One region of the Brevibacillus schisleri genome, then DNA from elsewhere that is predicted to be linked to it. Evidence: riboswitches for the same ligand, from Rfam matches in the RefSeq annotation. Region 1 holds a riboswitch; each other region holds the start of a gene.

Evidence for each region. A riboswitch is a leader RNA that binds a small molecule or an ion and turns the genes downstream of it on or off. The one in region 1 is predicted to bind cyclic di-GMP.
Region 2: another riboswitch for cyclic di-GMP. It lies ahead of ACUUHJ_RS28470 (hypothetical protein); the one in region 1 lies ahead of ggt (gamma-glutamyltransferase).
Region 3: another riboswitch for cyclic di-GMP. It lies ahead of ACUUHJ_RS06140 (GNAT family N-acetyltransferase); the one in region 1 lies ahead of ggt (gamma-glutamyltransferase).

What each region holds. Positions count from the first base shown of each region.
Region 1 covers NZ_JBVNDM010000001.1:6,256,933-6,267,833, forward strand. The annotation lists gene ACUUHJ_RS29650 (gluconate 2-dehydrogenase subunit 3 family protein) at 1-455, opposite strand, end outside; gene ACUUHJ_RS29655 (hypothetical protein) at 611-1,306, shown strand; gene ACUUHJ_RS29660 (alpha/beta fold hydrolase) at 1,344-2,192, opposite strand; gene ACUUHJ_RS29665 (APC family permease) at 2,774-4,108, opposite strand; gene ACUUHJ_RS29670 (glutamine--tRNA ligase/YqeY domain fusion protein) at 4,230-5,897, opposite strand; gene ACUUHJ_RS29675 (SET domain-containing protein) at 5,977-6,594, opposite strand; cyclic di-GMP riboswitch class I at 6,835-6,923, shown strand; gene ggt (gamma-glutamyltransferase) at 7,106-8,824, shown strand; gene ACUUHJ_RS29685 (methyl-accepting chemotaxis protein) at 8,904-10,892, shown strand.
Region 2 covers NZ_JBVNDM010000001.1:6,003,256-6,014,156, reverse strand. The annotation lists gene ACUUHJ_RS28485 (carbamoyl phosphate synthase small subunit) at 114-1,220, shown strand; gene carB (carbamoyl-phosphate synthase (glutamine-hydrolyzing) large subunit) at 1,213-4,455, shown strand; gene argF (ornithine carbamoyltransferase) at 4,400-5,371, shown strand; cyclic di-GMP riboswitch class II at 5,467-5,547, shown strand; gene ACUUHJ_RS28470 (hypothetical protein) at 5,515-5,733, shown strand; gene ACUUHJ_RS28465 (DUF5317 domain-containing protein) at 5,806-6,357, shown strand; gene ACUUHJ_RS28460 (HD-GYP domain-containing protein) at 6,341-7,675, shown strand; gene ACUUHJ_RS28455 (histidine phosphatase family protein) at 7,704-8,243, opposite strand; gene ACUUHJ_RS28450 (argininosuccinate synthase) at 8,521-9,780, shown strand; gene argH (argininosuccinate lyase) at 9,777-10,901, shown strand, end outside.
Region 3 covers NZ_JBVNDM010000001.1:1,195,620-1,206,520, forward strand. The annotation lists gene ACUUHJ_RS06125 (YiaA/YiaB family inner membrane protein) at 1-92, shown strand, start outside; gene ACUUHJ_RS06130 (alpha/beta fold hydrolase) at 112-1,161, opposite strand; gene ACUUHJ_RS06135 (methyl-accepting chemotaxis protein) at 1,281-2,753, opposite strand; gene ACUUHJ_RS06140 (GNAT family N-acetyltransferase) at 2,755-3,309, opposite strand; cyclic di-GMP riboswitch class I at 3,501-3,584, opposite strand; gene ACUUHJ_RS06145 (peroxiredoxin-like family protein) at 3,757-4,419, opposite strand; gene ACUUHJ_RS06150 (Crp/Fnr family transcriptional regulator) at 4,504-5,181, opposite strand; gene ACUUHJ_RS06155 (DNA alkylation repair protein) at 5,181-6,020, opposite strand; gene ACUUHJ_RS06160 (hypothetical protein) at 6,155-6,340, shown strand; gene ACUUHJ_RS06165 (amino acid ABC transporter substrate-binding protein) at 6,588-7,364, shown strand; gene ACUUHJ_RS06170 (amino acid ABC transporter permease) at 7,437-8,096, shown strand; gene ACUUHJ_RS06175 (amino acid ABC transporter ATP-binding protein) at 8,111-8,857, shown strand; gene ACUUHJ_RS06180 (KTSC domain-containing protein) at 8,923-9,186, opposite strand; gene ACUUHJ_RS06185 (PadR family transcriptional regulator) at 9,653-9,979, shown strand; gene ACUUHJ_RS06190 (VanZ family protein) at 9,984-10,736, shown strand; partial or broken gene ACUUHJ_RS06195 (glycoside hydrolase) at 10,876-10,901, shown strand, end outside.

The DNA of each region.
Region 1 (10,901 bases):
CCGTGGGTACTGTTGCTATAGTTGTTCATCTCTTGAAGGCCGATATCGAATATTTCCCTGCGTTTTAACCTACCTTGATAGCCCTGTGTAATTTCACCCGGATAAAAGGGCGCTTGCATGTAATCCCGAGCATTAAAGCCCCAATCACCCGCTAGCTGGTGGTCAATGAAATAAGCTGCACCAAGTGCCTTCGCCCCCGGACCTAGCTCATCTTCAGGAAATATGCGCTCGCAAGCGGCATCCGCCACCTTGAATTGCTCAGGTGTAAAAAACATGAGCGCCTGATTGTAATCGGCCGCAGGGGGCGGTGCTGCTGGCTGTGCTTGAGGTTCCGGTTTGCGGAGCAAGCTCCCTGCCACGCCACCCACGACCAAGCTACCGAGCACCAAGCCAGAGTTTTTCAAGAAGTTCCTTCGGGATACTGGCTGCTCCTTCACGTTGTTTGAATCTGCCAAATCTACCACCTCCAGTGATTTCCTTCCTTTGGTTTGTGCATTTTTTCCCCAAGATAATCGTGACCACAGAAATTTTTCCAACAAGCTCCACTCATAACTTCATGCAGCGAACAAAAGATAGCTTTACATAGGTAGGATGACTTGGAGGGATCTTGATGAAGCACTTCCACAAATGGGTTGGTACCGCAGGTTTAGGGACTGTACTTTTACTGACAGCTTGTATGAATCAAGCCGCTCCACCTACGAAGCCACATACACCAGCACGCACACAGTCCACAACGCAAGCCCCAAAAGGCGCAACGGTTATTCCAAGCGTGGATCGCGATAAAAAATTCACGACAAACGCGCACGGCCATACGTATAGCGGAATGGGTAATGCTCTCTACAGCTCTATGGGCAGCTCACACCTTCACACAGGTGGTCCTTCCACAAAGCTGGAAGCCCAACTGAAGGCAGCAGGCGTACACGGTATCCAGGCGTTGATTGTGAACGATGCCGTCTACTTGGCTCCTTCTACTGCCAATACACAATCGATCAATCAAATGGATCCGATGCAGTCCCATCTCATCAGCAATTACTCCGGAAGCTCCAGTCGCGGGCATGATGCTACCCGTACAAAATCAGGGAGCGGAACCCCAGGGACATTGGGTACAAGCGATCATCAGAGCACTTTCGCACAAGCACGCTCCCAAATCGAACGTATCTATGGGACAGATACACCCGTGAAGGTCGTGAACTCAAAAAAAGGCATCAAAGCGCTAGAAACGGTAAAAAAACAAATGAAGGATCAGAAGAATCAGCAGGCCATGGCTGAACAGTTGAACGTGCTCATTCGTGAAGCGAAGCGGTAAACAAAGATAAAGGGACAAGCAATCGCTTGTCCCTTCCTTATTTCGATAAAAAATGATGGATTTCGTTCACGGTCTCTTGAGGATGCGTCACCATTAGCAAATGCTGTGCCTTCGGTATCATTTTCACCTTGGCCTGCTTCACCATTCCTTGATAGGTGGCAACTGCCTGTCGATGAAACTGCTGCTCTTCTTTTGAAAATAAGCTGTCGTCAGCCAGGAGTAATAGCACGGGGCATGTTAGCTGTTGGAACAATTCCGGTTGGCTATGAATGCTGTACTCTTGGAAGTAAGCGGAAAACGCCTCCCTCGGCAAACGGTATCCGTAGCTTCCGTCTTCCTTTTTCACAAGCTCCTCTCGCATCCACCCCTCTGGCATCACGCTCGAACCATACCGCTCAGAGAACTGCCTTTCTGCCTCCTCTACGGAAGAAAAACGCGTGGTAGCTAGCCGTTCGACAACCTTCTCCCGATCGAATCCAGGAACTTCTCCCAAGGAATAATAGCCTCCATCCAATAAAACGAGCGAAGCTACGCGCTTGGGCTCGCGAATCGCAAGCATCTGGGCAGGTACAGCTGAAAAGGACGCTGCGACAATCGTTACTTGTTCGAGCCGTTCTTTCTCCAAAAGTTGAATCAAATCCGTTACGATCCGCTCAAATGAAAAGGAGCCATGGCTCACGGAATTCCCGTGACCTCGGATATCTACCGCAATCACCCGATATCGCTCTGCCAATGCTGGCAAGATGGGCGCAAACAGTAGCTTGGTGTTGCGAATGCCATGCAAAAGCAGCAGGGCAGGTGCTTGTGGTTTTCCTGTTACGCCGTACTCTAGCGTGCCTCCTTCTACCTCCAAACGATTGACTTGCGCGAACAATGCTACGTTCATTTTGCTTGCCTCCTTACTGCTCTTTGTTCTGGCTGTAGTGGTGGGGAGGAAACAGGAGAAAACGCTCAGCTTCTAGGGCCACCCCCTGGGGGATTGACTGCCCGACTCCATGCAAAAAGCGAAACCGCGTCCAAAGTGGTCGGTTCAGGATGTGTTTCAGAGGTGGACGCTTAAGGGCGTGTTTCGCTTTTTGCATTGCGTCTCGGTCGGTGTCCCTAAGATCTTCGCTGTTTTCTCCTGTTTCCTCTGCGAGCTGCTTGTTGTCCTCATACTTTAATTGGGGTGAATCTGGATGAATAAAAAAGAGAGAGGATCGTTGTTCTCCCTCCTGAATTCACTTTCAAAAATGATAACCAAAGCCACGTGAGAAGAAGTGGATTTCCAGTCTTAGCGCCTCTGGAGCCCGGCCTAGTGTAGGAATAAATGGCGGGGGTTTTCAGCTTCAACCTCTGCGAATACATCCTCGGAACTCTACTTTTGAAGCGCTCCCGCCATTTATTTCGGAGCGGACAGTCAATCCCCTCGCGGGGCGGAGGCCGAAGCGTAGACTGGAAATCCACTTCTTCCCCACTACAGCCCCTCTACTCCTCAAACTTCATCATTTCCAAATTGGTTTTCTTGACCTTCACCAAATATAACAAATAGATCAGGCCGACAGAGCTCCATAGCAAGCCCAGCATCATGGACGTTGCTTCCAGGTTGACCCACAAAAAGGCGATGAACGTTGTCCCGATGAGCGGTGACAACACGAAGCCCCACCAATCCTTGATATGTTTGTTCTTTTGTTTGCGGAAATAGTACGCCATTACGCTGATGTTTACAAAGCTAAAGGCGATCAGTGCGCCAAAGTTAATGAAGGACGTGGCGGTTAGCAAATCCATGTACAAAGCAAACAGCATCAACGCTCCTACCAACAAAACGTTAAGCACGGGCGTTCTCAGCTTCGGATGTACATAACCGAACCAGCGCTTCGGCAAAAATCCGTCCCTGCCCATTGCGTACAGCAAACGAGTGACACTCGTGACGGATACAAGCCCGGAAGCGAGCGTTGAGGACAAGGCGGCGGCCAAAAACACCAATTGAAAAATGGTTCCGCCGATGAACAACGCAATCTCCGCTGAAGCAGCTTCTGGATCAGATAATACCGAAACATCAGGAAATAATGATTGCATGAAATAAGAGGCCGTAATAAATAGTGCTCCTCCCGCGAGTGCTACGAGCATAATCCCGCGTGGAATCGTCTTTTTCGCATCGACGGTTTCCTCCGTGAGTGTTGTCACTGCATCAAAGCCAAGGAAGGAAAAACAAAGAATCGATGCACCGGAAAGCAGTGCAATGACAGACATATCCGGTGACAAAAATGGTCGCAGGTTGAATACTTGCCCAAGCCCGTCACCTTGCATAAGACCACGGATTGCCAATCCCGCAAACAGCACGACGACCACGACTTGAAACAGCACCAAAATCGAGTTGACGGATGCGGTTACTGTTACGCGAAATACGTTTAACCCCGTCACCAGTACAATGAATCCTATAATCCACCATACAGTCGATACATCAGGAAACACGGATGACAGGTAAACCCCTGTCAACAAAGCGTTAATCATCGGTAAAAACAAATAATCCAGCAAGGACGCCCAACCTACTAGAAATCCGGCATACGGATGGATCGTTTGCTGCGTATACGTATACGCGGTCCCTGCTGATGGGAATAGCCGTACCATCTTTCCGTAGCTTGCCGCCGTAAACAGGATTGCAAGAAGTGTGACTGCATAAGCAGCAGGAACGTGCCCCCCCGTTTCTCCAGAAACAATGCCAAAGGTGTCAAAAACGGCCATCGGGGCCATGTAGCCCAGTCCAATTACGACAATATGCCGCAACTTCAAACTACGTGTTAGTTCTGCTCTCCCGTTCACTGCCTGTCCCCCTTTTTGTAACAGAATAATTATACACGCCAATTTATAATCACGAAAGAAAAAAGCGCCGCTGCACACGGGTTCTCCATGCACAGCAGCGCTTGATTTACATGAGTATTTCCTATGCTTTTGGCAGTTCAAAGGAACTCTTCAACGATACAATCCGGTTGAATACGAGCTTATCATCTGTCGTATGCTTTGGATCGACATTGAAATAGCCATGGCGGAAAAATTGATACTTGTCTTGAGGCTTGGTTTCTTTCATATTTGGCTCCACATAGCCTTGCAGCACTTCCAACGAATTCGGGTTAACGTTGTCGAGGAAAGTACCCTCTGCGTCTTCATCATCCATAATCAATGGTTCGTACAAACGGAATTCAGCAGGAACCGCATTGGTCGCATCCACCCAGTGAATCGTACCTTTTACCTTGCGACCTGTAAAACCGCTGCCGCTCTTCGTCTCAGCGTCATACGTGCAATGGATCTCGATCACGTTGCCATCTGCATCCTTCACGAAGTCATTGCATTTAATGAAGTACGCGTGCTTGAGACGTACTTCATTTCCCGGGAACAGGCGGAAATACTTGCTCGGCGGGTTTTCCATGAAGTCGTCCTGCTCAATGTAGATTTCGCGGGAGAACGGAATTTGACGATTGCCCATCTCTGGGTTCTCTGGATTGATCTCCGCTTCAAGCATCTCGACTTGTCCTTCCGGATAGTTCGTGATGACGACCTTCAACGGATTCAATACAGCCATCGTACGTGGTGCCTTCAGCTTCAGGTCCTCACGGATGAAATACTCCAGCATTTTCTCGTCAACGGTGCTGTTCGCGCGCGCTACCCCTACTTCACGAGCGAATGTACGAATCGCTTCCGGTGTATAGCCGCGACGACGGAAACCTGCGATGGTTGGCATGCGCGGGTCATCCCAGCCGTCTACCACATTCTCATCGACTAGCTGTTTCAGCTTGCGTTTACTCATCACAGTGTTCGTCAGGTTCAAGCGAGCAAATTCGTACTGGTGTGGTACCTTCTCCATTTCGCACTCGCGGACTACCCAGTCGTACAACGGGCGATGATCTTCGAATTCCAGCGAGCACAAGGAGTGTGTCACGCCCTCAATGGCATCCTCCAACGGATGAGCGAAGTCGTACATCGGATAAATACACCATTTGTCGCCCGTGTTGTGATGCGTTGCATGGGAGATTCGATACAGAACCGGATCACGCATGTTGAAGTTCTGCGAAGCCATATCGATTTTCGCACGCAGCACCTTTTCCCCGTCCTTGAATTCCCCTTGGCGCATACGTGCAAACAGGTCCAGGTTTTCCTCCACAGACCGGCTGCGGAACGGACTATCTGTGCCTGGCTCTGTCCATGTTCCACGCATTTTACGCATGTCTTCTGGAGACAGATCGTCTACGTAAGCCAGACCTTTTTTAATCAACAGCACCGCACGGTTATACATCTCTTCAAAGTAATCAGATGCAAAAAACAGCCCGTCCCACTCGAAGCCAAGCCATTGAACGTCCCTTTTGATAGCCTCTACGTATTCGATGTCTTCCTTCACCGGGTTGGTATCGTCAAAACGAAGGTTGGCCTTGCCGGAGAATTCTCGTGCCAACTCAAAGTTGAGGCAGATCGCTTTTGCATGTCCAATATGGAGATACCCGTTCGGTTCTGGGGGAAAGCGGGTAATGATTTCCTTTACTTTGCCCTCTTGCAAGTCATCAATCATGATATTGCGGATAAAATTGGATGCCGCTACCTTGTTTTCCAATGAAATCAACCTTTCACTTCACCTTTACATTCCATAATACTGATTCTCTACCCAGAGTTCAACAAAATCGGGTCGTTGACCGACCCGCTCACGTCTCCCATTGCTGCCCCGTTTGCCATTGTGACCTGCAATACAGGTGAATGACAGAATCAATGGCTAAGCGCTGCTCCGTGATCCCACGAATCGTTTCGAGATGCTTCGGGGGAATCAGATGCAGCAAAGGCTGTTCAACATGATTGAACCGTTGGAATGCTTCCGCTGCAATCCGATCCCACTGCGGGTAATACCGAAGCAAATCATCGGGCATTACACGGGAGCGGTCCGTGTCGGACTCGGGCAAACACTCAAAAGGTTCATCCAAATTTAACGTTCCATAATCATCAGTCAGCTCTTCGCCCGGAAAAACATCCCGTGCAGCCAATTCCATATCATACATGGTCGGCACACAATTCGCATGAAAGCTGTGGTTTACGTACCTTGCCTTATCCCAACAAAGAATGTACTTTCCGAACTGGTTCTTAAACGAATATTTTTGTACGTCCTGTTTTCGTAATGAGTCAAGTCTTTCCACAAATGCAGGGTCCAATACTTGGTCCAAATCATCCTGTGCCCATACAATCGTTCCTTTTGGGATAAACCTTGTCGCAAACACACCGTACCCGATCTCATCGTTGATATAGCGCAATTCCGTATCGGGATGCATCATGGTCTTTGTTTCACTCCTTGGCAAATGTGCCTTTTTATCATCATAAGCAGCTTTGCCCCAGGAGGTGTGTGAATATCTTTCGAAAAATACATAGCATTCCTAACTATTTTTCCGGATTAAAATATTTTTCTTATTTACCACAAATGGTAAATAGTCTATATTATTGGCAAACGGAGTTTTAGGAACATTTTCCCACAACGATCGAATCAGTATATGTGTCAATTTATGCTTCACCCATTGATATCGAAACGGCATACCCGGGGAAATCCGGCGACGCAAAGCTACAGGGGCTACCTCCGCAACAGCGGACACGCTTGCCAGCTACCGAAGTATTGATGTAGGACGCGACCAATGATCCTATATCATTGGTCTTTTTTTTGCGCTCATAATGTCTATTTTTGTCTACTTTTGTATGTTTGTGTATTTTTAACTTTTAAAGGAGGTGAGGCAACAGCGGATAGCCGGTTTAATGAATCATTATTCTTTTCATCATGAAGGAGGTTTCATAGGAATGTCATTCTGGAAGAAACTCTCGACCGTCGCGCTGACTGCTGTCATCGGGGTAACAACATTCTCTGGAGCACAAGCTGCTAACCGTCCAACATCGATGTCACCGAACGCAATGGTGACGACTCCTCACTATCTGGCTACGGCTGCGGCCCTGAAAACATTGGAAGACGGTGGAAATGCAGTAGATGCTGCTATTACAGCCGCTTCCACCTTAGCTGTTGTCTATCCTCATTACACAACCATTGGCGGAGATAACTTCTGGCTTATCTACAATGCCAAAACAAAAGAGCTGAAGGCGCTGAACGGCAGTGGTCGCGCAGGCGAAAAGGCAACCATCGACTATTACAAAGGTAAAGGCTACGAAAAAATCCCGTCCCGCGGTTATGAATCAGCAAACACTGTCCCTGGTGTCGTCTCCGGCTGGTGGGAAGCGTACAACTACGCCCATAAAAGCATGGGCAATAATAAGCTTCAATGGAACAGACTGCTGGAGCCTGCCATTGGCTACGCCGAGAACGGATATCCCGTCTCCCCCAATCAAGTATATTGGACAAAATATGCGACAGATCCAACTGACAATGACTTGAAGAATCTTCAACGTTTTGATGGCTTCCGCAAAACATTCCTGAAGCCCAACGGCGATCCTTATGCAGCAGGCGAAATTCTCAAACAAAAGGATCTTGCCAATACTTTGCGAATCATTGCGAAAAAAGGCGCTGACGGTTTTTATAAAGGAGAAGTTGCTAAAAAAATCGTAGCAGACATGAAAGCCAACGGCGGATTGCTCACGTTGAAAGATTTTGAGAAGCATACCTCCACTTGGGCAGATCCCATTACGGTAGACTACCGCGGTTACAAAGCGTATAACGTTCCGCCTAACTCCCAAGGCATGGCATCACTCTCTATTCTTAATGTTTTGAACAACTTTGACCTCAAAAGCATGGGTGAAGGAACACCCGATTACTACCACACGATTGTGGAAGCTACCAAACAGGCTTTTGCTGACCGCGACAAATGGCTGACTGACCCTGCCTTTGCGGATATCCCTGTGGATGAGCTGTTGTCCAAGCAGCACGGGAAAGATTTAGCAGCGCGCATTGATATGAAGCAAGCAGCCAAATCTGTAGAACCGCTTGATCCAAAAGGCGATACAACCTGGTTCGGGATCGTCGACAAAGATGGAAATGCCGTGTCCATCATTCAGAGTCACTACTTTGACTGGGGTTCCGGCATCGTAGCGAAAGATACGGGTGTCCTTTTGCAAAACCGCGGAAGCTATTTCTCTCTGGATTCCAAACACATCAATCACTTGGAACCAGGAAAACGCACCTTCCACACCATTAACCCAGCTATGCTCTTTAAAGGGGACAAGCCTTATCTTCTTTACGGAACACAAGGGGGAGAAGGACAGCCACAAACGCAAGCCGCTCTCGTCACACGCATCGTCGACTTTGGCTTCAGCGTGCAAGACGCAATCGAAGCGCCAAGATGGCTGCATGGACGCAACTGGGGATCTGCTTCCAACAATCTCAAGGTGGAAAGCCGCATCCCTCAAGAAGTCCTGGACGAGCTCATTAAACGTGGGCATCCAGTCGAAAAGCTGGAAGCAGCCTATACCGATGCGATGGGACAGTCTGGCGCAATCCTGATTGATCCGCAAACCAATGTAAAATTTGGCGGTGCTGACCCTCGCGGTGAAGGCGCAGCAATGGGCTATTAATATTTTGTCAGACTGCTGAGATGACTCAGCAGTCTGACTGTTTCTATTTCGCATTCACGGATTAGGAGTGGACAAACCTATGTTTTTGTTCAACAAACTCAGGAACAAAATGATTTTTTGGTTTCTCATCGTGGCTGTCATTCCACTTACTGCCGTTTCTTTGTTTATCACGAACAGCTTTTCATCCATTCTGATTGATAAACAAAAATCATCCTATGTTGACCTTACTTCCAGTACAGCCATAGCGATGGATCAATATCTGGACCGGCGTATGACAGAAATTCAAATTTTAGCCCGCACCTCGGATATTCAATCCGATGATGCAGCAGCAAAAAATGAATTTATTCGCAAGTTTACCGAGGAAATGAAGCTGTATGACGGAAATACGTTTATCGCAAGCGATGGAAAAGTAACGGCTGATACGTTCCCCAAAAGCGTTGGAATCAATCTTGGCGAGCGCCAATTCTTCAAAGACGGTATGCAGGACAAGCCCAGCTTCTCCGATGTTCTTATTGCGAAGACAACCGGCAATCGCTCTATCATCGTCGCTTCCCCTGTAAAAGGGAAAAACAACGAGAAGCTTGGTGTCTTGACCGGGCTCGTCAATGTAGATGACTTCACAGCTACCTTTCTCAAAGATTTGAAAGTAGGCAACGATGGTTATCCAATTCTCGTTGATAACAAGAACCAAATTCAGTACCACCCTACCCAGGATCTGATCGGAAAACCGCTTGCGGAATCCGCTCTGCCGCAGCCATTAATGGAAATCCTTCAATCAGGAAAAACAGAAAAGGGCTCATACAGCTACTCGGACAATGGCAAGGAATACGTTGTCACCTACTCCCCCATTCCCAAGACCAACTTTGGTTTATATCTGCATATCCCTGTTGAATCTATAACGTCTGCGGTTTCATCCGTTACCACCATGGTCAGGATCATTGTCATCGTTGTAGTTGCTGTCGTGACCGCAATCGCCTACGCTGTTTCCCGGCAAATCTCACGCCCTATTGCGGCAGTTGCCTCCGTGGCTAACCGCATTTCCGAGGGTGAACTGACTGTACAACCCTTGCAAATTCGAACCAAGGATGAGGTTGGACAGTTATCCCAATCAGTAAACACAATGGTGCTCAACCTGCGAACGATTATTCAACAAGTGAATGATACAGCTTCAGATCTTGCTTCTTCCGCAGAGGAATTGTCGGTCAACGCTGACCATACGAGCAAGGCTACCGAGCAAATCGCCATAACGATTCAGGAAGTAGCTTACGGTGCGGAAAAACAAGTGAAGAGTGTAGAGGAAAGTGTCACCGCAATTCAAGGCGTATCGACAGGAGCTCAGCAGGTTGCCACGAATGCACAGCAAGCTGCCGAATCAGCTTTGGGCGCTTCCCAAATTGCAGTGGAAGGCAATCAGGCCCTTCAAGTCGTTATCAGCCAGATGCAATCGATCGAGAACACTGTTGGCAACATTGCCGATATCGTCAAACGATTAGGAAACAGCTCGCAGGAAATCGGACAAATCGTTCAAGTCATCACCGCCATAGCTGAACAAACAAATCTGTTAGCGCTAAACGCAGCGATTGAAGCGGCGAGAGCTGGTGAACAGGGGCGCGGTTTCGCCGTTGTAGCAGACGAAGTGCGTAAATTGGCTGAGCAGTCCGCGGAATCCGCTCAACAGATTAAACTGTTGATTACGACGATTCAGCTCGAATCAAACCAGGCTGTCCTTTCGATGGAACAAGGCACCAAAGAGGTCGCCACTGGACTTACGGTCGTTAACAATGCAGGCAAGTCCTTCGAACAGATCCAAGATGCTGTCACGCAGGTGGCAAGCCAAATTCAAGAAGTAAAGGCTTATTCTGAGCAAATGTCTTTTGGCACCAAACAGGTGGTAGAGTTGGTTAGTGTCATTGAAGAAGTAGCGGAGAATTCTGCTGACGGAACACAAAGCGTATCGGCCGCCACAGAAGAACAGCTGGCAGCTATGGAAGAAGTCAGTTCATCATCTACTTCTTTGGCAAGAATAGCCGAAGAACTGCAATCTCATGTAAGCAAATTCAAAATTTAGTCCAACAAC
Region 2 (10,901 bases), 250 kb from region 1:
CAAAAAACTCGTTGCATTTTTATAATCAAAAATGTATATTAATACAAAAGGTTGCATAAATTTTCGGTAAGAGCGATCAGCCCGGCGCCCATTGGAGAGGAGTGGCTTCATAGATGGATAGAGAGAAACAATCGTTAGGAACAGGGTATTTAACGCTGGAGAGCGGCGAGGTTTTTACAGGAAAGCTGTATGGCGCACCCATTAACGGATTCGGAGAAGTGGTTTTTCATACAGGAATGACGGGATACCAAGAGGTGATGACCGACCCTTCTTTTGCAGGGCAAATCGTTACCTTCACGTATCCCTTAATCGGAAACTACGGGATCAACGAAAAGGATTATGAAGCAGGCAAGCCAGCATTGACAGGGATGATTGTCAGCGAGCTATGCACGGAGCCAAGCCATTACGAATCAAACATGACTTTGGACCAAGCCGCAGAAGCATTTGGATTTCCGATCCTTGCGGGGATTGATACGCGAACGATTACCAAGCGCGTCCGTCAAGACGGTACCGTATTCGGTGTCATTTCCGATCAGCCTATGCAGGTAGAGGAAGTGGTGTCACTGCGCTACAAGCACGCGAAGAAATCATTAGTTGCCAACGTATCCAGACAACAGGTGGAGCGTTATCCCGGAGCAGGGGAGCATGTTGTCTTGATTGACCTCGGCATGAAGCAATCGATTTTGGATGCCCTTCTCCAGCAAGGCTGCCGTGTTACGGTCGTTCCTTTTGATACGAGTTTTGCTCAAATCAATGCTCTCGCACCAGACGGCTTGTTGTTTTCCAATGGGCCTGGCGATCCGGAGCACTTGCTTGCGTATTGCAGCGAATGGCGCAAAGCTGTGGAGCAGTACCCGACATTAGGTATTTGTTTGGGGCATCAAGTGTTGGCGCTAATGTACGGCGGCAAGACAGAAAAGCTCGCATATGGTCACCGCGGTAGCAACCATCCGGTCAAGGATCTGATGACTGGCAAAGTATATATGAGTTCACAAAATCACGGGTATGTGGTCAAGGAAGAGTCTTTGGATAAACGTCAATTAACGGTTTCCTACCGCAATGTCAATGACGGTTCAGTCGAAGGAATGCGTCACGTTAGTTTGCCTGTTTTCAGTGTGCAGTTCCATCCGGAGGCACATCCGGGTCCCAGTGATACATCCCACATTTTCCACCAATTCTTGCAGTCGATGCGCGTAGTAGGAGCGAAGAGATATGCCTAAATTGCCACACATTCATAAAGTATTGGTCATTGGTTCTGGCCCGATCGTCATCGGGCAGGCAGCGGAGTTTGATTATGCAGGCGCACAGGCTTGCCTTTCCCTAAAAGAAGCTGGCGTGCAGGTCGTGCTGGTGAATAACAATCCGGCAACGATCATGACAGATGAACAAGTAGCGGACAAAGTATATCTGGAGCCGCTCACGGTGGAATCTGTGACAGCTATTATCGCAAAAGAGCGTCCCGATGGTCTCTTGCCTACATTAGGCGGCCAAACGGGACTTAATCTTGCTGTTTCGCTGGCAGAAGCGGGCGTGCTGGAAAAGTATAGCGTGGAGCTGCTGGGTACGCCGCTGGCTGCCATTCAAAACGGGGAAGACCGTGAGCTGTTCAAGCAATTGATGCAACAAATCGGAGAGCCTGTTCCAGAGAGCGATACAGTCGAATCTGTAGAGGCAGCAATCGAGTTTGCGAACACTATCGGCTATCCAGTGATTGTCCGTCCTGCTTATACGCTCGGAGGAGCAGGTGGAGGGATCGCGGGGGATGAAGTGTCCTTGCGAAAGGTTGCAGCCGGTGGGATTGCAGCTAGCCCAATCGGTCAGGTACTGATTGAGCGCAGTGTAAAAGGCTGGAAGGAAATCGAATACGAGGTCATGCGGGACGCAAATGATACCTGCATAATCGTGTGCAATATGGAAAATTTGGACCCGGTAGGTATTCATACGGGAGACAGTATTGTCGTTGCGCCTTCGCAGACGCTGACAGATCGTCAGTACCAAATGCTGCGCAGCGTATCAACGAAAGTGATTCGTTCGCTTGGGGTAGTTGGCGGTTGCAATATTCAATTTGCGCTCGATCCGCATTCTGATCGGTATGTGCTGATCGAAGTAAATCCTCGTGTCAGTCGATCCAGTGCGTTGGCGTCCAAAGCAACAGGCTATCCAATCGCGCGGATCGCAGCCAAGCTCGCATTGGGCTACGGGCTGGATGAGGTACTTAATCCAATCACGGGCTACACGTACGCTAGCTTTGAACCAGCGTTGGACTACATCGTTGTCAAAATCCCACGCTTCCCGTTTGACAAATTCCCGCTGGCAGACCGCAAGTTGGGGACGCAAATGAAAGCGACTGGCGAGGTCATGTCGATCGCCCGCAATCTGGAAGCAGGACTTTTGAAGGCAGTTCGTTCTCTGGAACAGGGGTGCACACATTTGACTCGACCAGAGCTGGCATCATGGACGCGTGAGGAGCTTGCCCAATCCTTGCAGGGCGCAACGGATATCAGACTGTTTGTTTTTGCCGAGGCGATTCGCAAAGGCTTTACAGAAAGTGAGCTGCACAATCTGACTGGTGTCGATCCGTTTTTCTTGCGGAGCTTGCGTAAAATCGTGGACTTGGAAGTAGAGCTGTCTTGCCACGACGGCAAAACATTGACCCCAGAGCTGTTGTTGGAAGCAAAACGTCGCGGGTTTGCCGATGAAACCATCGCTACACTGGTTGGTGCTACACCTGCTGAAATCAAATCACTTCGTCAAGAATCAGGCATTACGCCTACTTATAAAATCGTGGACACTTGTGCGGCAGAATTTGATGCCCAAACCCCTTACTACTATTCGGATTGGCAAGGAATAGATGAGGTCGAGTCACTGTCTAGCCGCAAAGTTCTGGTACTTGGCTCAGGTCCTATACGCATTGGTCAGGGAATCGAATTTGACTACTGCTCTGTGCATGCAGCCAAAGCACTTCAGGCCAGCGGTATTGCGGCAGTCGTTGTGAACAACAACCCAGAGACGGTCAGCACTGACTATGAAACTGCCGACCATCTTTATTTTGAACCGCTTCACGTAGAAGACGTGCTGCATATCGCAGAACGCGAACAGGTTGAGGGCGTCATGGTTCAGTTCGGTGGTCAAACCGCGATCAATTTGGCAGCCAAGCTGGAGAACGCGGGGCTGAAAGTAATGGGTACGTCGCTTACCGCAATCGAACGCGCGGAGGACCGCGAGCTGTTCTACACCATGCTACGCAAGCTGGACATTCCGCATATCCCCGGTAAAGGAGTATCGTCCTTGGAGGATGCAACCGCGATAGCGGAGGAAATCGGCTTCCCTGTTTTGATGCGACCTTCGTACGTCATCGGCGGGCAAGGTATGGTCGTTGTCCACAATATCGACGAGCTGCAAGCTACCCTTCACGACTGGTTGAACCATCCGGAAATGAGCATGTTTTTCCCGCTCCTCGTGGATAAATACGTTCCAGGCAAGGAAGCAGAAGTAGACGCGGTATGCGACGGACAAACTGTTATCATCCCAGGCATTTTCCAGCATGTGGAGAGAGCGGGCATCCACTCAGGCGACAGTGTAGCCTTGTTCCCAGCTCCTCATCTGACGGATAACATCAAGCACAAAATTGCGAGCTATACCGAAGCAATCGCGAAGGAAATGGAAGCAGTCGGGTTAATCAATATCCAGTTCGTCATTGATGGCGAAACGGTTTATGTACTGGAGGTAAATCCTAGGGCATCACGGACCGTACCGATTACAAGCAAAGTGACTGGCATCCCGATGGTTCAACTGGCGGTTCGCGCACAATTGGGTGAAAAGCTTTCGGAGATGGGCTACGGTACAGGGCTTTTGCCAGAGATTCCGTTTGCAGTCGTCAAGGCACCGGTTTTCTCCACGATCAAGCTGAACGGTGTAGACCCGGTACTAGGTCCAGAGATGAAATCGACGGGCGAAGTTCTCGGCTTGGGGTATTCTTTCGAAGAGGCAGCAGGCAAAGCCTTTGCTTTCAAGGATAATTTGTACGGTGACTGGCAAAAAGGTCAGTTGGTCATGATTTCTCTGGCAGATGGAGATAAGCAGGAAGTAGTAAGAGAGCTGCTCGGACGACTCCACGCTGACGGAGCGAAACTGGCGGCGACTCCGGGAACGGCTGAGTGGCTGGCAGCCAAAGAAATTGTCGTGAAGCATATCGTGGCAGATGAAGCGGCGTGGATCGAGCTGTTGCAAAAGGAAGAAGCGGCCTTCGCTCTCGTTACTGCGACGAAAGGCAATCGTCAGGGCCGGACAGGATTTGCCCTGCGAAGCAGGATGGTACAACAAGGTGTGCCATTGTTCTCCGCTGTCGATACGTTCGAGTTATACGTGAAGTCTATTTTGAAGAAAAGAGGTGGCTCGCATGCAGCCAGTGAAGATATTGGAACACTTTCAAAACTTGCCGTTACAAAAGCATAAAGGAAAAGACTTTCTGCGCGTCGATGAATTCAACGGGGAAGAATTGATGGAGCTGCTTCATCTGTCTGCTCACGTTAAGCAATTGCAAAAGCTGGGTCAGCCATTTCAGCCTTTGCAAGGCAAGACGTTGGGAATGATCTTTGACAAGGCTTCGACCCGCACGCGCGTCTCCTTTGAAGTAGGGATGCACCAGTTGGGCGGCCTGGGGATGTTCATGAGCGGAAAAGAGCTACAGCTCGGACGCGGGGAGCCGATCAGTGACACAGCAAAAGTTCTCTCTCGGTACGTGGATGCCATCATGATTCGCACCTTTTCCCACTCCTATGTAGAAGAGCTTGCTCTGCATGCGTCGATCCCCATTATCAATGGTTTGACCGATCTGTACCATCCTTGTCAGGCTTTGGCTGATCTACTGACGATCTGGGAGCATAAGGGCAAGCTGAAAGGAATCAAGCTCGCCTATGTAGGAGACGGCAATAATGTGGCGAACTCACTGGTGCTGGGCGCAGCTTTGCTAGGCCTCGACGTGCGGGTGGCGACTCCGGTTGGATACGAAATGGATACAACCATTGTCGCAAAAGCTACAGGGTACGCGAAACAAAGCGGTGGGAAAATGATGGTGACCACTGATCCGATAGAGGCTGTCATGGGGGCAGATGCTGTATACACGGACGTTTGGACTAGTATGGGTTTTGAAGAAGAAAATGAGGTGCGATTGAAAGCATTTGCCGACTATCAAGTGAACGAAAAATTGGTAGCAGCGGCAGACCGTGATTATCTCTTCTTGCACTGCTTGCCAGCACATCGTGGGGAGGAAGTGACAACCGGGGTCATCGACGGATCGCGCTCTGTCATTTTTGATCAGGCTGAAAATAGATTGCACGCACAAAAAGCGATCTTGGCGGCGCTGGTGTGAACATAGTTCTAGTTAAATAGAACTATCTTCAATTAAATCGAATAGACTATGAATCTATGATTGCCGAATTTTGTCACTTATGTGTAAAATAAAGGTAGGAAAGAAGCGAAGAAGTACGGACTGTATCTGGTCGCTTGGTCCGTATGGAGCCAGTAGCGAATCCACCCTTTTTCTTAATGGAAAAGGAAAGGGGAGCAGGGGCTGTACTTGGTCGCTTGGCCTCTGCATCACGGACAGTAGCGAAGCCAGCTTTCTCCACTATGCTTGAAGGAGGGGAAAAGAAAATGAAAAAATGGTTCGCGGCAATTATGATGGTGGTAGCAATCGTAGCAGCTACTTCTGCAAACTACAACATTGGGTAATATTGGATGCAAATAAAACACCGCTTGTAACAAGAGTGGTGTTTTTCTCTAATATTTTGGAGGAATACCTTTATGCTACTTGATGTAATCGGTTTATCGTTTGTAGTTGCTCTATTAAGAGGTGGAAGGATTAAAGAGTTTCCGAAGTTTCATAAACTTTCTCTTCTCTTTATTAGTATAGTTCTACAAGCTCTTTCAGCGCTCTATCCTCCGGCAGGGGGTATATTCGTATCAATCTCCTATGTATTTATACTAGTCTTTCTCTTATTTAATCGCCAATTTGAGGACATACGCATCTTTATGATGGGCTGGTTTTTAAATTCATTGGCGATTTGGACGAACAACGGAAGAATGCCGATTGATTTGGAACAGGCGAAAAAGTTGCCTTACGATCTTACTCCGGTTATCAATGGGACGAATTTTAAACACAGCATTTTGAGTGAGAGTACAAATTTGCCGTTTTTAACAGATGTTATTTACATGCCTTCGATTATTCCAAGGGTTATCAGCATAGGCGATATTTTTATTATGCTAGGTGCATTTTTATTAGTACAACGCTTAATGAATAAGCCAATCTCACTATTACAACTCCGAGAAGGAAAAAACTATGCAACGAAAAGTTGAGTTTGGATCAACAATGAAAAAAATAGTGGTGACATGGATTTTTCCACTAGCGGCGTTAGTGATTTTTTATGATTCGTTGTCTGATTGGGAGCCAAGAGAGCATTGGGGAGTTTTGTTTGCGTATACATTACTCACCATCTTTTCTACGTTCGCTCCCATACGGACGTTGAACACCATATTGACACTAAACAATGCAGTTATTTTATCCGGCATTCTCCTTTTTGGAGCCTGGGTAGGGGTTTGGTCGGCCGTTGTTGAAACGTTGATACTGGCATTTCTAATCAGGTCCAACCCGTTAAAGGCCTTGGCAAACATTGGACAGCTGGTGCTAACTATTTGGTTTGTCGATCTCTTCAAAAACTCTATAGACAATATCCCAGCTTCCACGATGTTAACGGATTTACTCTTAGCGGTATCGTATTGGTTTATCAATATAGTCCTTTGTGGGTTAGGGATTTCCTACTTTTTTAAAACGAATTGGTTTACAACGGTTCAGAAAATGGCAAAGGGAACCACGCTGACATACCTTTTACTAATGGTAATGGCGGGAATGGGATCTCGACTGTTTGAGACTTATGGATTATTCACATTAGTTCCGATGATGGCTGCTTTTATCACGATTAGTTTTGTATTCCATCAATATTACGACAGTATGAATAAACTCCAACAAAAAGTGGAAGAAGTCAAAACATTCAACCACAAGTTTTTGACTGCCATGGCAGCTTCTATTGATGCGCGTGATCGTTACACGAGTGGTCATTCCCAACGAGTGGCTTACTGGGGAAGAGAAATTGCCAAGGATATTGGTTTGTCTGCTACACAAGTAGAGGAAATTTATGTTGGTGGTCTTTTGCACGACATTGGAAAAATTGGCATCGAAGACGAAATTCTCAATAAAAAAGGAAAGCTCACTCCAGAAGAGTATGACAAGATCAAGCAGCACACGGTTATTGGTTACGAAATCATTTTGCAAGCAGGGATGTTCAATGAATTGCTTCCGGCGATCCGCTCGCATCATGAGCGTATAGATGGAAGGGGATATCCGGATGGTTTAGCCGGGGATGAAATTCCGCTGATGGCGAGAATTTTAGCCATTTCAGATGCTTTCGATGCGATGGTCGCGGACAGGCCTTATCGAAAAGGCTTGCCTGTGGAGGAAGCGCTTCAAGAAATCAAAAGGGGCTCCGGCACCCAATTTGATCCGATATTGGCGGAGCATTTTATCAGAATCGTTCAGCGACTGCCGTGCGATGAGTTACAGAGCATTATCGGAATAGAGTCCATCCCACATAAACAGTTACAGGAGGCAATCAGATGAGCTGCCCCTTGTAACTGTTTTTATTCGTTTACGACCATATGCGGACGAGCTCTCTGGTTTCTAAATGGCAGGTAAGCTTGAAGACATCTGGATTGCTTAATTTCTCCCAATCGTGAAAGCCAAAGCGATTATCTATTGATTTCATGAGCAAGGCCAGCAGGCATCCGTGACTAACAAGCACAATGTTTTTATGCACGTCTGCCAAGATCTCAGTGAGCAGCGAATTTGCCCGGTTGATCGCAGTAAGACTGGATTCGCCTCCTTCGAGCTCAAGAGTCAAGTCATCGAACGTATCGCGGAGTCGCTGGAACCAATCCTCACGTGGTATTCCGCTGAGGACACGCTCGACCAAGCGCGCGTCTTCTTCAACTACGATTCCGCGTTCCTGTGCAAGCGGCTGGATGGTAGCAACCGCCCGATGATACGGACTCGAAATGATTCGATCAATGGGGGAACCAGCGAAGAAGGTGGCAAGCTCCCGAGCTTGTACTTCTCCCTTTTCCGTGAGCAAGGCTTCGGGTTCTTGGCCAGCAGCCTGACAATGACGTACCAAATAAATTGTTTTCATAATTCCTCCAACAGATTTCTCCTATGGAATTCCTCCATTCACTCATTCGCTATCCTGGATAAGTTTCCCTCTTGATCACGCAAACGTTTATGCATAAACGGAAGATGAGTATGCATAAAAACAAGATACTTTTTATGCGAGAATTGTATATTTTCATAGCGTCTCCGTCTTTGACTGCGAATTAACAAGAAATTCACAAGAAAAATAGTTGTATTTTTATTAGTTAGTTTGTATAATTACTCGCATAAGAGAAACTTCGAAACGGGGAGAGAGAATGATGGCAAAAGAAAAAATTGTGTTGGCCTATTCAGGCGGTTTAGATACATCGGTAGCAATTAAATGGCTGCAAGATACGTATAACTACGATGTCATTGCAGTTGCATTGGATGTAGGGGAAGGGAAAGACCTCGATTTCGTACAGAAAAAAGCATTGCAGGTAGGGGCATTGAAATCAATCGTAGTAGATGCAAAAGACGCATTCGCAGAGGAATTCGTATTGCCCGCTCTGAAGGCGAACGCGATGTACGAAGGGAAATATCCGCTAGTGTCCGCACTGTCGCGTTACCTGATTTCGCGCGTGCTGGTTGAAATCGCGGAAAAAGAAGGCGCGGTGGCTGTCGCACACGGTTGCACAGGAAAAGGAAACGACCAGGTACGTTTCGATGTTTCCTTTACAGCACTGAACCCGGATATCAAAATCGTGGCGCCGGTTCGTGAATGGGGCTGGACGCGTGATGAAGAGATCGAATATGCGAAAAAGAACAATATCCCGATTCCAATCGATCTGGACAATCCATACAGCATTGACCAAAACCTGTGGGGCAGAAGCTGCGAATGCGGTGTTCTGGAGGATCCATGGGCAGCTCCTCCAGAAGGTGCATACGATCTGACGAAGTCGATCATGGATGCTCCGGACGAAGCAGAAGAAATCGAAATCACCTTCGTGCAAGGGAAGCCAACTGCATTGAACGGCGAAGAGCTCCCATTGGCTGACCTGATCCTCAAGCTGAACAAAATCGCTGGAAACCATGGTGTAGGCCGTATCGACCATGTGGAAAACCGTTTGGTGGGCATCAAATCTCGCGAAGTTTACGAGACACCGGCTGCGACTACTTTGATTCTGGCGCACCGTGAGCTGGAATTCTTGACCCAACCACGTGAGGTCGCTCAATTCAAACCGATTGTTGAGCAAAAACTGGCGCAAGTGATTTACGAGGGTCTTTGGTATTCGCCAATTCGCAATGCTGTCCAGGCATTCATTGAAGAAACGCAAAAACACGTAACGGGTGTCGTACGCGTGAAGCTGCACAAAGGACATGCGATCGTTGTAGGCCGTACATCTGCATCGTCTCTCTACAGCCATGAGCTGGCGACTTACAATGCAGGTGACCAATTCGACCACAAAGCAGCACTCGGTTTCATCAAGCTGTGGGGGCTGCCAACAAAGGTATACGCACAGGTAAACGAGGGTGTACTGCACGAGAATAAAAACACGGCCATTAAGATTTTGGATGAAAAGGATGCGATCAAGCAATGAAACTCTGGGGAGGACGCTTCACGAAGCCGACAAATCAACTCGTAGAAGAGTATACCGCTTCTATTTCTTTCGACCAGAAAATGTGGCGACAGGACATCGTTGGAAGCCTGGCTCATGTTGCCATGTTGGGCAAGTGTGGCATCCTGCCGATGGAGGAAGTAAGACAGATCATTGCTGGCTTGAAAAAAGTAAAAGAGAAAATTGAGCGCGGGCAAGCTGAGTTTCTCGTTGCGCACGAAGATGTGCATATGAATATTGAAAAGATGCTGATTGAAGAGATCGGTCCAGTGGGGGGCAAACTCCACACTGGACGCAGCCGCAATGACCAGGTTGCGTTGGATATGCACCTGTACCTCAGAGAAAAGCTGATGGAGATTATCCAATTGGCGATGTATTTGCAAGAGGCATTGTTAGAGCAAGCAGGTCAGCATCTCGATACCGTCATGCCAGGCTATACACATTTGCAACGTGCGCAACCGGTATTGTTTGGCTATCACTTGATGGCGTATGTGTCCATGCTACAACGCGATATCGAACGGATGACCGAGACGTGGAAGCGTGTGAATGTGTTGCCGCTTGGAGCAGGTGCTCTCGCAGGTACGACATTCCCGATCGACCGCACATTTGTAGCGGAATTGCTGCAATTTGACGGTATCTATCAAAACAGCATGGATGCCGTGAGTGATCGTGATTTCATTGTCGAATTTTTGGCAGACGCTTCTTTGGTCATGACTCATCTCTCCCGTCTGTGTGAAGAGCTCGTCATCTGGAGCAGTCAGGAATTCTCTTTTGTGGAGCTAGACGATGCTTTTTGCACAGGGTCCAGTATCATGCCGCAAAAGAAAAATCCTGATGTGGCAGAGCTGGTTCGCGGAAAAACAGGGCGTGTTTACGGCAATCTATTTGGATTGTTGACCGTATTGAAAGGTTTGCCGCTGGCGTACAACAAGGACATGCAAGAAGATAAAGAGGGCATGTTCGATACGGTAGTTACCATTCATGGTGCGCTAGCGTTGCTCACGCCGATGATTAAAACGATGCAAGTCAAAGCAGATCGTATGCGTCAAGCAGTTACCAATGACTTTTCCAATGCGACAGATTTGGCAGATTACCTGGTTCGC
Region 3 (10,901 bases), 5.1 Mb from region 1:
GAGATAATGCAGAGGATCGAGCGATTATTGAGGAGCAGGAAAGAGAATTTAACTTGAAGGTATCGAAAGTGGAGAAAGAAACGCCGAAATAGCCCAATAAAACCGTCAGAGTCATGCCCTGACGGTTTTTCGAATGAGCTCGATAAACTCCTCTGCTTTCTCGATATGTGGAGCGTGCCCCACATTTTCCATGACAATCTCCTGATAGGAACCACCAGCGCGCTGATATTGTTCAAGCACGTCACGAATTTGGGAGACCATCGGCTGAGGGGGATATTCGTCTTCCCCCGGCCAGCCGGGGACATAGCCACGCTTGCCCAGCGTACCGAAATCAGCAAGCGACTGATCCGAGATAATGGCATCATCTGCACCGCGAATCCATAAAATCGGACACTTCGGCTCCATCTGGACAATCCCGGACAAATTTACGTATTTGGGAGAAATCGCATTCGTAATCCCTGTCGTTCCCGGAGCAACGCCGGGCCAATCGTTTACGTATTCAAAGGTACCGGGGTAAAAATCCTCTCCTATTCTCGTAGAGAGTATGGCGCTCACATAACGCTCTTCCTGCTCTGGGCCAACTTGGAATGGGGGCTTGAAATAAAGCTGATTCATGACATTGCGAGGACTGGAGGGAGATTCATTGCCCATATCCTTGGTTGCAATCCTTTTGACCAGCTCGGGGTTGACGGCTCCCCCACCTGAGCCCGAGAAGCTGCTGTAGCACGGGGTGCCAGCTATATCCTTGGTTCCACCAAAGCCGTAAGGGGACATAGGGGCGATGAGAATCAGAGATCGGACTTCCTGTGGGTGATCGATGGCAAACTGCATCGCGATCCCGCCACCCAACGACCAGCCGGCAAGATGGACAGGTGTTGGCAAGTCCAATGCCCGAATAAACGAATGAAGGTCATCCGACCAGTCTCGCAAACCACGTGTCGCATCAATGGGCAATGCTTCACTTGCCCCATAGCCTCGCATATCAGGTGCATATACACAGTACTGGTCACATAGAGCCGCAATGGTATCATCCCAGAATAAGTTAGCTGACGCATTGCCGTGAATGAGGAGAAGCGGATCTCCTTCCGGTACGCCTGCTGTTAGGTAGGAAACGAGTAATCGATCGGTCTGAATCGTTTTGGTTTCGATTCGTGCATCCATCAATGATGTGCCTCCTTTCAAGTTATCGATATAATATCAGAATATTCTTATTATATACCCATTTAGTTACAAAATGAAAAAAGAAAACAACCGCCCGTAAAAAGGCGGTTGCAGGAAGGCTACATATGGAGACCACGCATTTGCTGTTCGATTTTCTCAAAGCCGCCAGAAACCTTAACGACTTCGTCTTTTTGCTCAGAAACGAGAACAAGCACTTCTTCCAGGCTCTCTTTGTTCTTGTCGGTAATATCGGCGTTGACTTCTACTTTTGCGCCAACTTCCTGAATCATGCTGTGAACATGGACGATGAACTCTTGCAGGTTCTTCGTTTTATCTGCAAAGTTTTGCATGTAGTTGTCTACATTGGTGAACATTTCTTGTACTTCGAGGATGCCCTCGCTATTTTTCTCAAAAGACGTCTGTGACTCGGAAATCATATCCGATACGAGCTTCATTTTTTCACGAATGGTCATGAGCAGGCTCGAGATCGACTCGGAGGATAGCTTGGAGGATTCAGCCAGCTTGCGTACTTCATCTGCTACGACAGCAAATCCTCGGCCGTGTTCGCCTGCCCGAGACGCTTCAATCGTGGCATTGAGCGCCAACAGATTGGTTTGTGCAGAAATCTCGGAAATAGTTTGAATGATTTTCCCAATCGATTCGGTTTCTTTATTGAGCTCTTGAATCAGCTGGTTCGTACCTTGGATGTCCGTGATGAATCGTTCAAAGTCATTGCCGATGTTGCCAATGCGTTTTCCACTCTCGCTAGTGGCTTCTTTGGTCGATTCTACGTACTCATGCATCTCTGTAACAGAGCGGGTCATGTCCTCAACTTGCAGATTCGTCGAGCTCATTTCCCGACGCAGCTCGTCCGTATTGCTGGTCTGGATCGTAAAGGACTCCATAATGTCTTGCAGGGAAGCGACGGTTTCGACAGCGCGAACATTTACACCATCTGTTACCTTGTTCAAATTCTCTTGATAGTCTTGCACAGAGGTGAGAGATTCATTGATCTGATCGAGAACACGTTGCAACGATTCCTTCGAGGCAATCGCTTCTTGCTTTTGTTGCTCACTTTCCTCTTGCAGTTTGTTATTGAATACAGCATGCATCATGCTCGTGATAGAAACGAAGCAGAAGGTGAGCAGGAAGTACATCAGGTCAAGATTGCTTGTCGAATGGAAAATCAATTCTCTCTGTGTCAGGAAATAGTAAGAGACAATGCCTAATGTCGATACAATGGTCAAAATATTGATGAGTCGGTCTTGATAAATCCCCATGACTGCTACAAAGAACATAATGGTCATGATATTGATCATATGCGGGTCCAGTCCAACAATGATGAACATGAAGATTCCGATTACAGCGAAGTTGAAAAACTTCATGAAAGGCGCTGCTTTTTCACGGAAGTTCGGGCGATTGGATATGTACGTAAAAGGTGCCAGCACGCCATACAAAATACCCAGTACTGTGAGAACAAATGTATACGGTACGCCTAGAAAGAGGTTTAAGACCTGAACAACCGTAATAATACTTGCGAATACGATTACGACCCAATTGTTTCTTCTTCTCAATAAATCAATGTTATCCATGTTACCCACCTACCTCGACTTTTACTTGATTGGACGACGACGAATTGTACCAGGAATATTTCGGATCGTGCTTATTGTCATAGACATCTTTTAGATGAAAGAGGGTCGGAATGGCATCGGCCCCTTTGTAAAAGACGATATCTTTGGTCTGAATCGCCTTTACTTGATACTTCGTGTTAATAAATTTAAAAAAAGTTGGATCTGCTACCCCGATTGCGTGGGTATAGCCATACTTTTCAGCGTAATCTATCATCAAGCAAATTCCTTTTTGCCCTAGTTGTCCACGGTATTTCGGCAAAACAGCGAGACTGTCTACCTCCATTACTTTCATATCTTCTGTAACAACATCCTGAAATAGTGTTTTCATATAAGCACTTGATTTGGAAAAGGGCGTCATTTCAAATGTTCCACCTGCTTCACCATCATCGGCAAGTAGGAGGAATTGTGCGGAGCCTTCTTTCGCGTACTCCATCTGGAAGCCCATGCTTGTCCATACTGTTTCTTTGATTTCATGAAATTTAGCTAACTCTTGTACGGTTTCTACTTGTTTGTACATAACTTCTCCACTCCATCGTTTTCTGATTACCGTGTTGTGTATGTTTGACGTCCCAAAAGTTATGTTTTTCCATTCTGTTGCAAAAATAAAAGTGCTTTCATCCCCCTTTCAAAAAACGAAACACAAAAAAAGGCCGTTCCATCGAAATGGAACAACCGAAGCTACCAACATCAAAAAATTTGTTCCAAGATGATGGCAACCCGGCTATCATGGTCAAAGACTGTAGACCCGTGGTTTTGCGTCGCCACCTTTCGATGACTTTGCCTTTTGCATTTATTAGAAAAACTTGTAAAACTATGTCGAATTTTGCTAGACATAATCATGCAAAATATAAGACAAAAGATATAACCTTGTCAAGTTTTGGTAGGGTAAAGAAACTAATTGTTCATAAATCATAGACGAACAAAAAACCAGTTGTGATATCAACTGGTCCTTCATTCATAGGCATTAGGTTAGGGTACGCAGAATGTCTAAAACTTCGGTAGGCTCCATTCGCGCTTTGTAATCTGGATCTAAGCATGCTAATCGGATTACGCCCTGGTTGTCGAGGATATAAGTAGCAGGAATGGGGAGCGTCCAAGAATCGTCACGATTAAAATGCTCGAGATCAATATCCAATGATCGATAGGTATCCTGTAAATAATCGGGCAGTCTGAAACTGAGTTTATATTTTTCTGCTACCTGATTATTGGTATCGCATAACACGGGAAAGCTCAATCCGTTTTTCTCTTGCATAGTCAGAGAGTGTGCAGGAGATTGTGGACTAATGGCAAACAATTGGGCACCCAGAGAGGTAATCGTATCGATCTGTTTTTGGTATGCTTGCAGCTCCAAATTGCAGTAGGGGCACCAGGAGCCACGGAAAAATGTGAGGACGATGGGACCTTTTACGATTTCTTCCGACAAGGTAATGGTCTTGCCAGTGTGGTCGAACAACATGAAATCAGGCGCAATCGAACCAATCGGCAAGCCCTTTGCGTGTCCAGAGGTCCGCAGCTCCTCGATTGATCTTGTAAATGCATCTGTTACTTCACGAGTGAGGAAGCCAGCTATTTGAATGGTTGTAAAATCTAGCTCTTCGCGCAGGCTCTGAAAATGTGGTTTATCCATATGTCGTTCTCCTCTTTTTCGAAAGAATAGTAGAAGTCATAGCTTCACGATATCTTTCTTTTGGAGGGAAAGATGTAAACTGGATTACATCTTCTTTAAAATGTTATCCCGATGAATGGAAATGGTTTTAAAACCTGTTTGAATCAGTTCTTCTCTTGCTAAAGCACGTAATGCTACCGTCACAGCTTCCCGGGATGCCCCGACAAAATTGGCGAGCTCTTGATGGGAAAGAGGTAACTCAATTTTTTGAAACGCAGAACTGTAAGGAGTACCAAATTGGTCGGCAAGCCTTACTAACGTGTAAATAATGCGATCTTGTAAAGGGAGAAGGGCAAGATTTTCGGCTGCTTGGCTGATCGAAACCATTCTATCGCTAATGATCTTCATGATCTTCATCATTAGTTGTGGATGTTCAATTATGTAGCTCTCAAATTTTGCTTTGCTCATTTTACAAATGAGGCAGGCTTCGATGGTTTCTATATACATCTCCCGTGTACCTAATGACAGGAGATCCACTTCTCCAAACACATTGCCATCTCCGAGGATATCGAATGTGAACTGCCGACCATCCCGGTTTACTTTGTATAAACGTACTTTCCCCTGTTTGATGAAGTAGAAGCCCTCTGAAAAAGTTTCTGGTGTTTGAATACACGTATTTTTGGGGAAAGAGGTTAAGGAGGTTAATTGATCGATTAAGTGCAAACTTTCCTCGGATAATGAATTCAACAAATAAAATTGGGATAAATATGTGATTCGGTTCATCATTTTTGTTCGGTTTGGGTCTTCATGATTGTTCTTTTCGCTTTGGTAACAATTCTTTTCGTTTCTTTTGTATCCGAGATTCTTAGCCACTCGTCACAAAGCTGCGTCACCCAGTCTGGTTGTGATTTACTGGCATCGTTCAACCAATTCCCTACAGAATCTTGAACATATTTAGAGGCATCTGACTTCACTGGCGTGAGTAAAGGCAGGCAGCGAGCAGGCTCATTCCTCAATGCGTCTATATGCTTACACCAGACCCCTCGTGGGCGTGTGGCTTCTACCGCAAATCGGCGAATATTTTCGTCGGTATCAAGTACCCATTCGCTTAGGAGTTGAATGGAATGGTCCAGATCATGCACGAGAGAATCTCGAATCGCCATCCATGCGAGCTCTCTCACTCCAAAATGTTGATCGGCCGCGAATTTTCTTATTTGCCTTAGTTTTTCTTCGAGAGATAAGCTGTTATCCAGGCCGATGATATAGGTACTCCAGCAACGGACACTGTCTGACTTGTGGTTGGCTAACGATAGGAAAACGGGAGACATAGCTGTGGGTTCACCCGATTTGTGTAAGATCGCAAGTAGTTCTTGTCCAATCAGACGGATCGCTTTCATTCCGCTTCGAGATCCCGTTTCTTCTAATTGATCAACAAGTGGGGAGACATGCGCACCCAGTTGAACATGAGGCAGAACGCTTTGTAACAGATGAATATGATCAACAGCCTGCCATTCAGTCAAATTGACGCTTTCTAATTCTCCAGCATGAAGGAGTGCTAATACATTTTCAGGGATGAGCGAGGTTTTACTTGCTCCTTTTCTCGTGTGTACCGAATCCGGCATTTTCAACAAACCCCTTTTCACAGAGATGGTAGACATTCAAAACGGAATAGGTTGCAACAAAAGTATACATAAAAATCACCCGTAACAAAAATTTTCCAACCATCCGATAACTAGAAGGAATAGGAGGAGATATTATGAAGGAAGCAAAAGTGATTCAATTCTACTTTTCCGGAGGCGGTGAAACGATTAGCATCGAATCCACGGAACCGGAAGAGATCATTCAAATGGTCGCTAATCAAAACAACGGATGGCTCCAGTATGATGATGTTGTCATCAACGTAAGAAATGTTTCATATATCAAAGTGTGCAATCAGGCGTAAAGATAGGAAACGGGTGTATAGCTCCAACACGAAAAAGCTCTCCATTGAATGCGGAGGGCTTTTTCATGTTGGAGGAAGCGCTGCTAGTTTGGCATTTTTCTCAATTATTTGGCGTATATTTCTAAGGTGCTTTTGTTTACTAAAGTATCGACTATTCTTTGCTAATGTGCTATCATGATACCTTGTTAACGTATTACCACTTTATCAGAGTAAAATATAGAGTAGGGAAACGAGGGGGATCATCACGATGAAGAAAATAGCATGGATGTCATTGTTGTTGGGTGCGGTGGTTTCGTTGGTAGTGGGCTGTTCCAGCGCAAAAACTGGCGCTGACGCAAATAAGCTGATTATAGGAATTGATGATAAGTTTGCACCAATGGGTTTCCGGGATGAGAAAAATGAGCTAGTCGGTTTTGATATTGATTATGCACGTGCAGCTGGCGAAAAAATGGGAAAACAAGTTGAGTTTCAAACAATCGACTGGAGTGCAAAAGAGTCTGAACTAAACAGTGGTCGTATTGACTTGATCTGGAATGGATATACGATTACAGACGAGAGAAAAGGGAAGGTTCTCTTTACCAAGCCTTATCTGAAAAACGCACAAGTAGTGGTCACGGCGGCAAATAGCAACTTGACCAAGCTGTCAGACTTGGCCGGTAAAGCAATTGGTTTGCAAAAGCTGTCTTCCGCAGCTGACGCGATTAATGCGAGTGATATCAAAAATCAGGTCAAATCGATTACCGAGTTCCCTGATAACGTACTGGCACTGAGTGATTTGAAGATCGGTCGTGTAGAAGCAGTCGTCATCGACCAGATTGTGGCCGATTACTATATGGCAAAAGAGCCGGGAGCATTTAAGCAATTAGAAGAATCGCTGTCTCCTGAGGAATATGGAATTGGCGTCAAAAAAGGCAACGAGGCATTGCAAAAAGAGCTGCAAAAAGCACTGGATGCAATGAATCAGGATGGTACAGCTGCAAAAATATCGGAAAAATGGTTCGGCGAAAATCGTGTATTGAAATAAGAGAACAGCGATGGCTTCGCCGCATGATTGGCGAAGCCACGCTTTTATTTTCAGGATTAGGAGCATACCAAGATGAGCGTAGACTACATTCTCTCCATTACGAAGCCCATGCTAGAAGGGGCGCAGATGACGGTGCTGTTGTTTCTCATCGCCATTCTGCTTTCGATTCCATTAGGTTTTCTGATCACCTTACTGGCAAAGAGCAGTAATAAGGCGCTGGCCTGGCTCGCGCATACGTATGTGTATGTGATGCGTGGGACGCCTCTCTTATTGCAGCTGTTGTTTATTTGCTTCGGGCTGCCTCTCTTGCCCGTAGTGGGAGATTATTTGGTGATGGATCGGTTCGTCGCTGCATGTGTCGGTTTCGTGCTGAATTACGCAGCGTATTTCGCGGAGATTTTTCGTGGAGGACTACTGTCGATCGACAAAGGACAGTACGAAGCGGCGCAGGTACTCGGCTTTAGCAAATGGCAGACAACCAACAAGATTATTTTGCCGCAAATGTTTCGCGTGGCTTTACCTGCCGTCGCAAATGAATCAATCACCCTTGTAAAAGACACAGCGCTGCTCTATGCAGTTGCCGTCCCAGAATTGCTTCACTTTGCACAAACGGCTGTGAATCGTGACTTTACCATCGTTCCGTTTTTTATTGCCGGAATCATTTATTTGTTGATGACGCTATTGTTGACGTTATTCTTTAAGTGGCTGGAAAAAAGGTTCAAATTCGAATAAAGGGCTGGCTCAATATGGATATCATTCAAGTATCGAATCTAAAGAAATCGTTTGGCAATCAGGAAGTTTTGCGAGATGTCTCGTTTTCGGTGAAAAAGAACGAAGTCGTGGCAGTAATCGGGCCTTCTGGCTCCGGTAAAAGCACGATGCTGCGTAGCTTGGTCAACCTCGAGCAGGTGAATGGTGGTAGCATTCGTGTGCAGGATGATTATTTGGTGAAGGACGGCGTCTATGCCGGTAACCAGGAAATCAAGCAGATCACATCGAGAATGGGCATGGTCTTCCAGCATTTTAATCTGTTCCCTCATCTAACGGTGAAGGAAAATCTGGAGATCGCACCACGTGTAGTCAAAGGTGAGGCATCTTCAGACATCCAGAAAAAGAGTGCAGAGCTCTTGGAAAAGGTCGGTCTGTCTGATAAGGCAGACGCGTATCCAGCGAAGCTCTCAGGCGGACAGAAGCAGCGTGTAGCGATCGCCAGAGCACTGATGATGAACCCGCAAATTTTGTTGTTTGACGAGCCAACGTCTGCACTCGATCCTGAACTGACGGGTGAGGTCCTGCAAGTCATCAAGCAGCTTGCCCAGGAGCATATGACGATGATGGTAGTGACGCATGAGATGGGATTCGCACGCGAGGTTGCGAACCAAATCATGTTTATGGACAAAGGGGAATTCGTAGAGTCGGGGACACCGGAGCAATTGTTTACAAACGCTAAATTTGAGCGGACCAAATCTTTTTTACATCGCGCGTTAAAATAGAGAAGATCAACAACAAATGCCCTCAGTGTCGAGAAGACAGACTGAGGGCATTTTGTATAGACAGGCTACATCACCAGATAGTTCAAGTACCGTTGGCTGATGAACGAATGAAAATGATCGCTGAACGAGTCAGCATTTAAAAATGCATTGTAAGCGTAAGGAGTGACCCGACAGTAAACGAGCTCGCGTCCATCGTGAAAACGGATGTAGAGGTGGCTTGTGGCCAGATCGTAGCGTGCAGCTTTGATCAATTTCGAATCCAGTTCCTTGTAGGTAATTTCTTGAGGTTGATTCTGACGTGGCAGAAATTGGCGAAAAAAAGATCTCAATGTACGTGCAAACTCCTTTATCTAAAAATCGGCTTATCTATTTCTACGAGTCTTCATTTTACGCAAAAATTTCGATTCGGAATACAAAAATAGCACACCGATTGCAAAATAGGCTAAGAGAACCGTATTCAGAACAATCATTGGAAAGTGGGCAAGCATGTAAGTGCCTCCAGTTAGAGAGAATGAAGTCACGAATGAAAAGTAACCTGCTCCAAAAAAGTGAAAATCTTCTTTTCGCTTCGTTCTATGGGCCTATCATCTGGTTAAGTATAGAAAGGAATGATCATCCGAAAGTATGTAGACTCATGAAAGACGTTGTCGAATGTAGTCTATATTACCTATTTTGTTATTGTCAATAATTACATAGAACCAAAATGACATTCCGCGAATTTCTTTTTTAAATTACCTTGTATCACGAGGTATAGTGTGATAATCTCTAGGCATGTCACGGGAAGGAGATGCTTTTATGAACAAGGAGTTGTTGAAAGGAAGCATTGATCTATTGCTTCTTTCGCTGATCGCACAGAAAGATCAGTACGGCTATGAGTTGGCCAAGAAGATTCGCGATAAAAGCGATGAGCTGTATGAAATCGGTGAAGGCACACTATACCCTGCCCTAAAGCGACTGGAGACGCAAAAGGCAGTGGAGTCTTACTGGGGGGAAGCCAACGAAGGCGGACGCCGCAAATATTATCGGATTACCAAGACCGGCCAGGGCCTTCTTCAAGACAAGATGAAGGATTGGCAGAGCTTAAGCCGACTCATTATGCTGTGCAATAAAGGAAGTGAGTAAACGAATGAAGCTCGAAGAATATGCAGAGCAGGTTGTCAGTCGCTTGCCGTGCTCGAAATGGGAAAAGCGGGATGTCAAAGATGAGCTGATGGATCATTTGAATAGCATGAAAAGTGAGCTCGTTGAAGAAGGCTATGAAGAAAAGGAAGCAGTATCTTTGACCCTTCAACGATTCGGGCCTACGGGAGCAATCAGTCGGCAACTGTCTGAATCCATGCCGCTCATTGATAAATATTTCCGCAAATGGGTCATGAGCTTATTCTGTATGTATGTAGCCGTCCTCAGCTATTACTTGTTGTTGTCGCCTGAGCGATGGGAAAGCAGAGCTTTTATGGTTGAATGGAAGGAAAGGATGCTTGCATATGGCGCTCCGCAGTACAGTCAGCCGTTTCTAAACACGAACCTATTTCATACATTGGTGGATTACGTATACCGTTATGACAAATACAACGTTGATATATTGGTGTTCAATCTGGCTGGAAATGTCATCTTGTTCGTGCCGCTTGGGTTGCTGGTACCACTGCTTTTCCTTAGATTCCAAAACATTCATCGCGTATTTTTTCTCACGCTCTTTGTCAGTCTCATCATTGAAACTCTGCAACTATTGTTATCGTTAGGCAGTTTTGATGTCGATGATCTGCTGCTAAACGTACTCGGGGGACTCATTGGCTACGGAATGTTCCGATTAGGGACGGCTCTCATCTACAGGCGACGGAAAAGCATCCCATACGATGATGATTTGTCTGCAACGTCGTAACAACAGAATCAGAGTCGAAAAAGCCTTCTGATTTAGCGAGGTCGCACAGATGTGAGGCGGCCTTGGCAAAGGCTTTGGCTTTTTTTACACAAAAACATCGTGATACGATATACATAGTGATTCGATTTAGGGGGATTTCATGAAACAAACAGGGATTTTACTACT